3 regions of the Neobacillus sedimentimangrovi genome follow, and region 1 is predicted to be linked to each of the others. Evidence: predicted binding sites of a transcription regulator. Region 1 holds the regulator's gene; each other region holds the start of a gene.
What was found. The regulator LexA, encoded in region 1, represses DNA repair genes until DNA is damaged. The targets are predictions, from matches to a motif close to CGAACATATGTTCG.
Positions count from the first base shown of each region.

Region 2: the regulator LexA is predicted to act here: its motif matches at 1,852-1,865, upstream of parE (DNA topoisomerase IV subunit B).
Region 3: the regulator LexA is predicted to act here: its motif matches at 1,921-1,934, upstream of recA (recombinase RecA).

Region 1 is NZ_JAAFZF010000042.1:23,485-27,780, forward strand. Features, by position in the region: gene GZA11_RS12875 (MerR family transcriptional regulator) at 1-177, shown strand, start outside; gene glnA (type I glutamate--ammonia ligase) at 206-1,540, shown strand; gene lexA (transcriptional repressor LexA) at 1,595-2,218, opposite strand; gene yneA (cell division suppressor protein YneA) at 2,378-2,701, shown strand; gene GZA11_RS12895 (YneB family resolvase-like protein) at 2,706-3,353, shown strand; gene GZA11_RS12900 (DUF896 domain-containing protein) at 3,434-3,664, shown strand; gene tkt (transketolase) at 4,044-4,296, shown strand, end outside.
Region 2 is NZ_JAAFZF010000001.1:193,322-197,617, forward strand. Features, by position in the region: gene parE (DNA topoisomerase IV subunit B) at 1-1,744, opposite strand, end outside; gene GZA11_RS00990 (CoA-binding protein) at 2,038-2,451, opposite strand; gene plsY (glycerol-3-phosphate 1-O-acyltransferase PlsY) at 2,638-3,237, shown strand; gene GZA11_RS01000 (CPBP family intramembrane glutamic endopeptidase) at 3,367-4,152, shown strand; gene GZA11_RS01005 (acyl-CoA thioesterase) at 4,188-4,296, opposite strand, start outside.
Region 3 is NZ_JAAFZF010000040.1:23,720-28,015, reverse strand. Features, by position in the region: gene rny (ribonuclease Y) at 1-473, opposite strand, end outside; gene recA (recombinase RecA) at 780-1,820, opposite strand; gene GZA11_RS12550 (competence/damage-inducible protein A) at 2,093-3,346, opposite strand; gene pgsA (CDP-diacylglycerol--glycerol-3-phosphate 3-phosphatidyltransferase) at 3,371-3,949, opposite strand; gene GZA11_RS12540 (helix-turn-helix domain-containing protein) at 4,278-4,296, opposite strand, start outside.

The sequences.
Region 1 (4,296 bases):
CAGTTGTTTATGGTCAAAGAACAGCAAAACGAGGTAATTGCAAAAGAAGTGAAAAAGGCGAAACGTGAAGTGACAGATGAACAATTGAGAAAGCTGCTTCGCAATGAATTAATGCATGCGAACAGATTGAAAGGTTCATCATTACGCCAAGGGGATCTATCACGTTTCTTCCATTAAATTTTTAATAAAATTGGGGGGCAGTACGATGGCTAAGTACTCAAGAGAAGATATTTTACGGATGGCGAAAGAGGAGAATGTAAAATTTATCCGTCTACAATTTACGGATATTTTAGGAACAATTAAAAACGTGGAAATTCCTATTAGTCAATTGGAAAAAGCGTTAGACAACAAAATGATGTTTGATGGATCTTCCATTGAAGGATTTGTACGTATCGAAGAGTCTGATATGTATCTTTATCCAGATTTAGATACATGGGTAATATTCCCATGGACAGCTGAAAAAGGAAAGGTTGCCCGTTTAATTTGTGATATTTATAATCCAGATGGTACACCATTTGCAGGGGATCCTCGTAACAACTTAAAACGTGTGTTAAAAGAAATGAAAGAGCTCGGCTTTACAGATTTCAATCTTGGGCCTGAACCTGAATTTTTCTTATTTAAATTAGACGAAAAAGGCGAACCAACATTGGAGTTAAATGACAAAGGTGGATACTTTGACCTTGCACCAACAGACCTTGGTGAGAATTGCCGCCGTGACATTGTTCTTGAGCTTGAAGAGATGGGTTTTGAAATTGAAGCATCTCACCACGAAGTAGCGCCTGGACAGCATGAAATCGACTTTAAATATGCCGATGCCCTAACTGCATGTGATAACATTCAAACTTTTAAACTAGTAGTAAAAACGATTGCTCGTAAACATGGTCTGCATGCAACCTTCATGCCAAAACCATTATTTGGTGTAAATGGTTCCGGAATGCATATGAATCTATCATTATTCAAAAATGGAGAAAATGCTTTCTATGATCCAAATGCAGATTTAAAATTGAGTGATACAGCTCGCCATTTCATTGCGGGTATTTTAAAACATGCAACATCCTTTACTGCCGTGACTAATCCGACTGTCAACTCCTATAAGCGTTTAGTTCCAGGTTATGAGGCACCTTGTTATGTTGCATGGTCAGCACAAAATCGTTCTCCATTAATCCGTATACCAGCTTCTCGTGGTATGAGTACACGTTGTGAAATTCGCAGTGTTGACCCATCAGCGAACCCATATCTAGCGATGGCTGTTCTACTTAAAGCAGGATTAGATGGAATTAAAAACAAACTTACACCACCTGCACCAGTTGATCGTAACATCTATGTGATGAAACCAGAAGAAAGAATTGAGGAAGGAATTGTCGATCTTCCAGCTACATTGGCTCAAGCATTAGAATTATTGAAAAACAATGAAGTCATTAAAGATGGTCTTGGTGAACATATTTTTGAGCGTTTTATCGATGCGAAAGAGATCGAATGGGATATGTTCCGTACCGTTGTACATCCTTGGGAGAGAGAACAATACTTAACAATGTATTAATAGATGGAAAAAGCCATGGTCCAATTATTTGAGACCGTGGCTTTTTTTGTAGGATTAATGAATTTGTCGATAAACGCCAATCACTTTTCCTAAAATGGATACATTTTTTAAGATGATCGGCTCCATCGTCGAATTTTCCGGTTGGAGGCGAATATAATCTTTCTCTTTGAAAAATCTTTTGCAAGTTGCTTCATTATCTTCCGTCATCGCTACAACGATATCACCGTTGTTTGCAGATTGCTGCTGTTTTACAATGACGTAATCCCCATCAAGGATTCCCGCTTCAATCATACTTTCCCCCATAATTTCCAGCATAAAAATAGATTCTCCTGCAGGTGCAAGTCTTTCTGGAAGAGGGAAATATTCTTCTACATTTTCAATGGCTGTAATTGGAAGTCCGGCAGTAACTTTACCAACGACCGGAACATTGATCACGTTATTCCTTGGGATAGATGCATCTTCATCCGCCTCTAATATTTCAATCGCTCTAGGTTTTGTAGGATCGCGTCGAATTAGTCCTTTACTTTCCAATCTAGCTAAATGTCCGTGTACAGTGGAACTGGATGCTAGTCCAACCGCTTCACCAATTTCCCGAACGGAGGGAGGGTATCCTTTCCGTTTCACTTCTTCTTTAATGAAGTCTAGGATATCCTGCTGCCGTTTTGATATTTTTACCATGATAAAATGCACCTCGTCTGGTTAATGTTGTCTTTATTATAACATGTTCTACAATAGTATACAAACATAAGTTCGAAAACTACTTGACATCAAACAAATGTTCGTACTATAATCAAAACATCAAAAAACGAACATATATTCTGTAAGAGGTGTGGTTTGATGAATAACCTATGGTCAAAATACTCTTATGCTATTATACTCTTCCTTTTAAGTGGTACTTTTGCACTTATTCTTTCGTTCAAACAAAATCCGGTACCGCAGGATCAATATATCACAGTAACTGTATCAGAAGGAGATTCCCTTTTGAAAATCGCCGGGCAATATTCCGAGCAGCATACATTATCGAATGAAGAATTTATTGATTGGGTGAAAAAATATAATAAAATGGTTGGAGATCAAATTTTTCCCGGAGATGAAATTATGATTCCTGTTAGTAAAGAAGCTCCTGCTCCAAGACAATTAGCTAGTGCTTTGGAGGAATAATTTAATGAAAGCAGTCATTTATTGTCGTGTCAGTACAAATAAGGAAACCCAAGAAACGTCCCTAGAGCGTCAGGAAGAAGAACTCATTCAACTTGCCAAACGGTACCAATTTGAAATTGATTCCATTATTAAAGAACAGGCAAGCGGATATGATTTTGATAGAGATGGGATCCTTCAATTATTAGAACGTATTAAGGACGAGGAAGTTCAAGCCGTATTAATTCAGGATGAGACAAGACTTGGTAGAGGTAATGCAAAGATTGCGATCCTTCATTGTATTTTAAAAGAGGGGATTAAGCTTTATTGTATTGCTCATAATGGAGAGCTGCAGCTTTCAGACTCCGATTCCATGGTATTGAAGATTGTAAGTATGGTCGAGGAATATCAACGAAAACTACATAATGTGAAAATTAAGCGCGGGATGAAACGGGCAATTGAAAAAGGATATAAACCCCAAAAAAACCTAAAGAATCTGGGTGTCAACTCCGGTCGTGAGAAAATAGAAGTTCCGGTTGAAGAAATTTACAAGCTAAGAGCAAATGGACTAACGTTTGCAGAAATAGCTTCCACACTTAGAGGCTTCGGATATAACATATCTAAGGCAACCGTTCATAGGAGATATCAGGAATATTTGGATAGCCAAGAGGAATAAGGGATATCCCTTGTCAAATTCATACTTTTTTTGTAAAATTAATTCTTATTGTAAGGAGTTTTTGAAAGGAATGTGCTTGAATGCTATCCAAAGAAAAGATTGCTAGAATCAATGAATTGGCAAAAAAAGCAAAAACAGAAGGTTTAACCGAAATAGAAGCTAAGGAACAATCAAAATTAAGAGCTGAATACTTAGCAGCTTTTCGTTCAAGTATGCTTGAGACACTCACTAATACAAAGATTATTGATCCGATGGGAAATGATGTTACTCCTGAAAAAATAAAAAATAGAAGAAAAAATAGGCTTCACTAACATCTGGGAATACAAGTATTTGTATTCCTTTTTTAAATAGGATAATTTTTTACATTGAGCATAGTTGAGTAAAAGCTCTTTGGGGATAGACACCTGCGCTCACGACCTATGATTAGTCATATGCCTAAGGGGTGTTCATCTATAATGATTACACTTGGAGCACATCATAAAGATGGCAATGGTAATTTGCATGGCATGTCCACCTAGCTGATTTAGGTGCTTACGCTTTACGAACATATTTCCAACACCATGTGTCAATATTAAGAACTAAGTGGTATAGATATGAAAAACTAGTTGTAATTTGTTGAATTATTTGAAGCTCCACTATAATATTAATGTTGAGGTAAGATCCTATTGTGATAAAGAAAGGATGTAATTGATGTTTAATACAGTTGACGAATTATCTGTAACCACCATTCGTACACTCTCAATTGATATGATTGAGAAGGCGAATTCCGGACATCCGGGAATGCCGATGGGTGCTGCACCAATGGCGTATACATTATGGACAAGGTTCATGAACCATAACCCAAAAAATCCTAAGTGGTTTAACCGCGACCGTTTTGTATTATCTGCTGGTCATGGATCTGCTTTATTGTACAGTATGTTACATTTATCTGGTTATAATCTAT
Region 2 (4,296 bases), on a different contig from region 1:
CCTTATATCGCTGAATGATATAGCCACGGCCTATTTTTTTAGTTGCCGCTTGCAATTCCTCTTCATCCCATGCGTATTCAATTTTTTCATTTTTTCCGGTCCCTTTGCTTACTTTATACAAAGGAGGCAGAGCAATAAATACTTTACCAGCTTCCACAAGCGGTTTCATATATCGATAAAAGAATGTTAATAGCAGAACCTGAATATGAGCTCCATCTGTGTCAGCATCGGTCATGATGATAATTTTGTCATAGTTAACATCCTCAAGATTAAAATCCGCTCCAACTCCAGCCCCGATCGCATGGATAATAGTATTGATTTCTTCATTTTTAAAAATATCGGATAGCTTCGCTTTTTCCGTATTGATGACTTTACCTCGTAATGGCAGGACTGCTTGGAATCGTCGATCTCGTCCTTGCTTGGCGGATCCTCCTGCTGAGTCACCTTCCACTAAATAAAGTTCATTTTTTTGCGGATTTCTTGATTGGGCTGGTGTCAATTTACCGGATAGAGAAGTTTCTGAACGCTTTCGCTTTTTCCCACTTCTCGCATCCTCTCTCGCTTTTCTTGCCGCTTCACGGGCTTGATAGGCTTTAATCGCCTTTTTAATAAGCAGGGTGCTTATGTCCGGATTTTCCTCCAAATAATAGGAAAGATGCTCGGAAACTACAGCATCGACAGCAGAACGTGCTTCACTTGTTCCTAACTTTCCTTTTGTTTGTCCCTCGAATTGCAACAGCTCTTCAGGAATACGTACGGAAATAATGGCGGATAAACCTTCGCGGATGTCTGCCCCTTCTAAATTTTTGTCTTTTTCTTTCAACAAACCTACTTTACGGGCATAATCATTCATAACCCTCGTCATGGCTGTTTTGGCCCCAACCTCATGGGTTCCACCATCTTTTGTACGAACATTATTAACGAAGGATAAAACATTTTCCGAATACCCATCATTAAATTGGAAGGCAAATTCTACTTCGATACCATTTTGCGAACCCTCAAAACTAACGACTGGATGGATGACATCCTTTTCCTCATTTAAATAAGCAACGAACGCTTCAATTCCATTCTCATAATGGAATACTTCATGCAAATCATGACGTTCATCAATGATTTCAATTTTTAGTCCTTTTAATAGAAAAGCCGATTCTCTCAACCTTTCCCCTAATGTTTCAAAATTAAAGGTGGTAGTTGAAAAAATACTAGCGTCTGGTTTGAAATGAATGGTTGTTCCGGTTTGATTGGTTTTACCGATTTTTTCAAGCGTCGTTACCGGCTTTCCTCCATTTTCGAAACGTTGTTCATAGACAAAACCGTCTCTTTTAATGGTTACGACTAGCCATTCCGATAAGGCATTGACAACAGAGGCACCTACACCATGCAACCCGCCACTTGTCTTGTAACCACCTTGTCCAAACTTTCCACCAGCATGAAGGACAGTAAGAATCACTTCAGGTGTAGGTTTTCCTAATTTATGCATACCAGTTGGCATTCCACGTCCTTTGTCAGCCACACTGATGGAATTATCTTTATGAATTTTTACGATGATATGATCCCCGAATCCTGCAAGCGCCTCGTCCACAGAGTTATCGACAATCTCATAGACGAGATGGTGAAGACCTCTAGAATCCGTGCTACCTATGTACATTCCAGGGCGTTTCCTTACTGCTTCAAGGCCCTCAAGCACCTGTATGGCATCATCGTTGTATTCAATAAAATCAAATGTTTGTTGTTTTTGTGCCACTCAAATACCCCTTTCATCCTTGCAAAAAGAAACACACTTCTACTTAATCATACTCAATATTATTTCATTCATTATAAAAGTGGATTTTCCTTTTATTTATATGTATTAGAACAAATGTTCGAAGTTTATATGTTCGAAGTTTATTTTATCATATGTACTTTCAGTGTCTATGCTTTATTTTATAGATTTATTTTGATTTGGCAAATATGGACTTGGAATAGATAACAAAAATCCCATTGCACAATTGCCTAAAAAACAAAAAAGCTGCTATTTTTCAGCAGCTCTATTAACCATTATTTCGTTAAGGCATGCATGACTTTAATACAACGATCCATAATTACCGTATACCCTTTTTCTTTAAGAAAATGATAAGCCTCTTCATTAACAAGCCCTTGTTGAGCCCAAAAAACATTGCAATCAATCTCATCAAATTCTTTTGCCACATCATACAGCTGCTCAGAACGACGAAAAACATTGACGATATCAACGGGTCCTTCGATATCCTTTAATGAAGCAACAGCCTTTACTCCAAGCGATTCTTCGATGGTCGGGTTTACAGGAATAATTTCATAGCCGGCTTTTTGCATTACTTCTGAAACCTGATAAGAGGTACGTGCAGGGTTATCGCTTAAACCTACAACAGCAATTCGTTTTGCCTTTTTTAAAATTTCTCCGATTTCTTCTAGACTTGGATTTTCAATTGCCATAATTATCACTCCTATAACAAATGATTTTCTTATATTGTACCAATTACCAATAAAAAATATATAATAAAACGCTTACGATCGAACTGTAGTCATAAATCTAAACTCCTATGAAATCAGATATTTTCTCTTTCCATCCAAACGGATATAATAGAAGAATAACTTTATTATTTGAAGGAGTAATTTTTCATGATTGAAATGATTGTCGTATTAGTTCTAGCCTATTTACTAGGTTCGATTCCATCTGGACTCATTATCGGAAAAGTTTTTTATAAAACGGATATTAGGCAGCATGGTAGTGGTAATTTAGGAGGAACAAATACGTTTCGTACACTTGGGGTAAAAGCGGGTTTAACTGTTACATTGGCAGATATTTTGAAAGGGACGCTAGCAGCCGCCTTGCCTAACCTTTTCGCCATTGATTTACATCCATTAATCCCTGGTGTGCTCGCTGTATTAGGACATACCTACCCGATATTTGCCGGGTTTCGTGGTGGGAAAGCAGTGGCTACTTCTGGGGGAGTCTTATTATTTTATGCACCATTTTTGTTTATTACATTGTTAGCCTCCTTCTTTGTTAGCCTTTATATTACAAAATATGTTTCCTTATCTTCAATGATCGCAGGTGGAGTCGCTGTTCTCTATGTTTTAACAACTGGATTTTTCCAAGGATGGGATATCCCATTATTAATTGTTGTATCTTTATTAGCCAGCTTTGTCATTTACCGCCACCGTGCCAATATTAACCGAATCATTAATAAAACCGAACCAAAAATTAAATGGCTATAAAAAGAATCTCTATGGTTCTTTTTATAGCCATTTTTTATCATTTATAGAAAGTCATCATCAATTGTTCTATTTCTTTCATCCTTTGATATTTGCTATAATGATGGTAAGAAAGATGGAGAGTAATTGGTAATGAAACAAAAAAATTTTCTTGGGATTTTCATTTGTTTACTTTTTACCGTTATGACTTTTCTTTTTACAAGAGGTTTATATTCACTGTTTTTTATCTTGCTCATTTCTTCTTTCCTATCGATCCCATTTTTCAATGAAGAAAAAAGAGTCGTTATATGGATGATGATTTCATTTTTTCTCGGGAATTTAGCAGTGGGTTATATTTCCAGTTTCCTCGAAGGCTTTCGCATTTCCCCGATGATGTTAGTCATTGCTGACCAATTACTTTTGTTCTTACCGCTATTAATGGTTATATATGTTTTAAAACAATTTCATTATAAAATGAATTCCTATAGCTATAAACGAAGATTAAAGAAAAGAGAACAGCCTTCCTCCCTTATCAATCGACTCATTCTAGCTTGTTTATTTTTTATTACCTTGTTATTCATTTTGTATATTCCACATATAACTACAAAAATATCGACGGTATGGAGTACATTTTTCATCACAATTCTTGTCTCCATTCTTTATGCGTTTGTGCATGAAGTTTTATGGAGGGGCATCTTTCTTCCGATTTTTATACAAATATCCAATAAACTTACTGGTGTGATAGTAGCAAGTATTGCTTTTGCGATCAACACAACTATGTTTGGCACTTCAATGAAAATGACTTTCTTATTTGTGTTTTTAGGATTTCTTTTTAGTATTATAACCATGAAAACAAGAAACATTTTCCCTTCCATGATTCTACATTCATTGATTGTTTGTCTTTTATTTATTCATGCAAATATGATTCTTCCTCTATAAAATCAAAGGCACACTTGAAAAGGATCAAGTGTGCCTTATTTCATCTTCACTTCCTCATACTTCCTAAACCATTCTGGAAAAGCCTTTTTGAAGGAAGTCGGCTTGAACGATTCTTTTTTTACTATAATGTGAGTGGATGTCCCT
Region 3 (4,296 bases), on a different contig from region 1:
ATGATTGCTTTCGCTTCCTCACGAGTTAAGCCTGAAATTCGCTCGAGTTCTGCTTGTTGTGTACGTACCAACTCGTCCACTTTGCTTTCCATCTCTTCAATATGCTGTTGTCTTTGGTTTAGAGAATCATCCTTCTTTTCTAAAAGAATTTCACGCTTATTTAACGTTTCATCCTTTCGATCTAAATTCTCTTCTTTTTGCAGTAAACGGTTTTCTTGTTTTTGCAGTTCATTTCTTCGTTCACGAACCTCACGTTCTGCTTCAGTTCGAAGCTTGTGAATTTCATCCTTTGCTTCTAGCAGAGCTTCCTTTTTAAGCGACTCTGCATCGCGTTTAGCATCTTCTAGAATTTGCTCTGCAGCATTTCTAGCACCTGCAATTTTTGCTTCAGCAATGGATCTACGAATAAAATAGCCAACAACGGCACCGACGATAAGGCCAAGCAAAATGGAGAGGATCGTATTTGGTTCCATCGTTCCACCTCCTCTTGCTATGAACTTTTGTTACATTTTAAGTGTCGGCATGTACATTGTTTAGACTCAACATACAGCAAGCACTAAGGCTTTTTCGCAATAAAATATTACTAAAATGTAAAATATACATGTCCATTGTAAAGGTGGGAATATTGATTGTCAAGGTTTACTCAAAATCCCAGTTTGAAATATTTCGAAAAAACAAATTGTGAGTTATCGGAATTTGTTGTATATTTATTAATATTATCAAATAAATATACAATTATAAAATAGAGCAAAGCCTGACAATAGACTTTGCTCTTAAAATTAATCTAATAACTCGAATTGCTCATCTTCTTCTATCTCAGAAACCGTTTTTATTCCGTCCAAACCATAATGTTCGCGAATTTGTTGAGCTATTTCATTACGGACATCAGGGTTTTCCTTCAAGAAGAGCTTAGCATTTTCACGTCCTTGTCCAAGTCTCTCATCATTATAAGAGTACCATGAACCGCTCTTTTGAATGATATCCAATTCCGAGCCTAAATCGATGATTTCTCCTTCTTTAGATATACCTTCTCCATACATAATATCTACTTCAGCAGTACGGAAAGGAGGAGCTACTTTATTTTTTACCACTTTAATTTTAGTTTTGTTTCCGACCATGTCATTCCCTTGTTTTAACTGCTCTGCACGGCGGACTTCAAGACGGACTGTGGAATAGAACTTCAATGCGCGTCCCCCAGGTGTCGTCTCAGGGTTACCAAACATAACTCCAACCTTTTCACGGATTTGGTTGATAAAGATAGCAATCGTTTTCGATTTATTGATCGCACCTGACAGTTTACGAAGGGCTTGGGACATTAATCGGGCTTGCAATCCAACATGAGAGTCTCCCATTTCTCCTTCGATTTCTGCTTTTGGAACTAGGGCGGCTACAGAGTCGATAACGATAATATCGACAGCACCGCTCCGCACTAGAGCTTCTGCGATCTCAAGTGCCTGTTCTCCTGTATCAGGCTGAGATAATAATAATTCATCAATATTAACACCTAATTTTTGGGCATAAGTCGGGTCTAGAGCATGCTCCGCATCAATAAATGCTGCCTGCCCGCCTTGTGCTTGGACTTCTGCAATGGCATGCAGAGCAACAGTAGTCTTACCAGAGCTCTCTGGTCCATAGATTTCGATAATCCGTCCCCTAGGGTATCCCCCGACCCCAAGTGCTGCATCAAGTGCTAGGGAGCCGCTTGGAACCGTCGAAATTTTTGTTTCCTGCTGTTCTCCCATTTTCATGATGGAACCTTTACCGAATTGTTTTTCTATTTGTTTTAATGCCATTTCTAAGGCAGCCTTGCGGTCACTCACAAATAGTTCCTCCTTTTATAAATAAATGAAAATTTATTTCTTAATTCAAAGAACCTATTAATAATATAACCTCTTTTTTACCATTTGTCGAGGAAAAACACGAACGTTTATTCGACCAATTTCCAGTCTGTTAATATTGAAAAATTGAACATGTTGATCTATATAAAATAATTTTCTAATGAATTTTGAGATAATAATGGCATTTTGCTCCAATGTCAGAAAATTATCATGGTCCAACAAGTCGACTACTGTCACAAAAAAATACAGGACACCTAAATAGCGTCCTGTAATTCTCTCAAATATTTTAACAAGAAATAACAGCCGTATCTTACAGCCCGATTCCGGTTCGCTCCCCGCGAACCACTTAATTTTATTTTTTCAACAATGGATGGTCTTCCTTTTAAGGCAATCCCTATAAAAATAGTACCGACTGGCTTCCCTTCCAATTCATCCGGGCCTGCCACACCTGTAAAACTAATTCCAATATCTGTCCCAAAGATTTTCATAACATTTTCCGCGAGTTCACGTGCACACTCCTCGCTGACTGACCCATACGTCTCAAGCGTTTCTTGCTTAACTTGTACAATATCCCGCTTGATCTCATTGGAGTAACAGACAATTCCACCTTTGAATATGGAACTAGCCCCAGAAATAGAGGTGATCTCCTGCTGGAATAGCCCACCAGTTAAACTTTCAGCAGAGGTAATCGTCCATTTCCTTTCTTTTAAAACATTAGCTAATTCAACAAATAAGGTCGTATTTTCATAGCCATAAATAAACTGGCCAACTCGCTGCCTGATTTTTGCCTCCACTTCATCCAGCATGGCTTGTGCTTTCATCACATCCCTATGCTTTGCCGTAAGCCTTAAGGTTACATCCCCTTCTCCAGCTAGAGGAGCAACGGTTGGATTTTTTTGTTCATCAATAATGTCCATTATTTCTGTTTCTAATGCTGCTTCCCCAATCCCGAAAAAGCGAAGAACTCTAGAAACAATTTGTTCCTTAACTCCTGTCAGTAACGCAAGCTCCTTACTTCCATAATTCAAAAACATAGGTTCCATTTCTTTAGGAGGACCAGGAAGGAGCATATAAATATGACCGCCGGTTTTTAGCACCATTCCTGGTGCCATCCCATGATCGTTTGGCAAGACTTGAGAACCTTCCAAAATCAATGCCTGCTTCCGATTATTTTCCGTCATCACTCGGTTCGTCCGTTTGAAATACTGCTCAATTGTCTCCAATGCTTCATTATTCATAACCAGCTCGGTGCCAATGTGACGGGCAATCGTTTCTTTTGTTAAATCATCCTTTGTCGGTCCAAGTCCACCAGTAAAAATAATGATTTTTGAACGACTTTCAGCAATTTTTATCGCCGATTTTAACCGATCCGGGTTGTCACCGACGACTGTATGATAATAAACATCAATCCCAAGCCCAGCTAATTGCTGAGATAGAAAACGAGCATTTGTATTTACAATTTGGCCTAAAAGCAGTTCTGAACCAACTGCAATAATCTCAGCATTCACTGCCTTCACTCCTCAACCCAACCATTACTTTGAATTTTTTAATACATGACTGTTTTTAGCAAAATAGTCCCATCCTGACCATATAGTAAAGAATAAAGCTACCCATAATGCCAAAATGTCAAAACGGAATGGAATCATAGCAAAAATAGTATTATGTAATAATAAAGAAGAGATCGCAATAATTTGTGTCCATGTTTTAATCTTACCAAGCATGTTGGCAGCAACCACCTCCCCTTCGCCTGCAAGTAACAGCCGAAGTCCGGTAACAGCAAATTCCCTACTTATGATGATAATGACGATCCAAGAAGGAGCAGAACCTAGTTCTACAAGAACAATTAAAGCTGCTGACACAAGAAGCTTGTCCGCCAATGGGTCAAGAAATTTCCCCATATTTGTTACTAGATTGTACTTACGCGCAAAATAGCCATCCACCCAGTCAGTGGTAGAAGCTAAAATAAAAATTAATGCCCCCACAAAATGAGTAACAGGAAGATCCGCACCTAAAAGATGCATATTTCCCCAATCAAAATCATAAAGCATAATAATCAAGAATAATGGGATCAATAATATCCTTGATACAGTAATTTTATTCGGTAAATTCATTCAATTTCCTCCTAATTGATTAAGCCAAAATGCCAATATGTGTCTTTACAGAAGATGAAATAAGTATATACAACTTTGAGAATGGACTAGCATAAGTGTCACCTTGCAGCGAGATACCTTCTCTCTCCTCCCTACGATAAGTCAACATCGATTCGCCGATGGCTCATCTTGTTTCCTTTATCTCAGTAGGAGGCCACCACAAGGAAAACTTCGGCAGCATCAACATCGCACGACCGAAAGCGATAGCTTTTGGGAGGAGGCCATACACCGTTGATCAGGGTGCCTCCGCTTTTCTAATTCTAATGAGAAAATAGCCATCAATTGATGACTATTCGTTCTTTGGAACA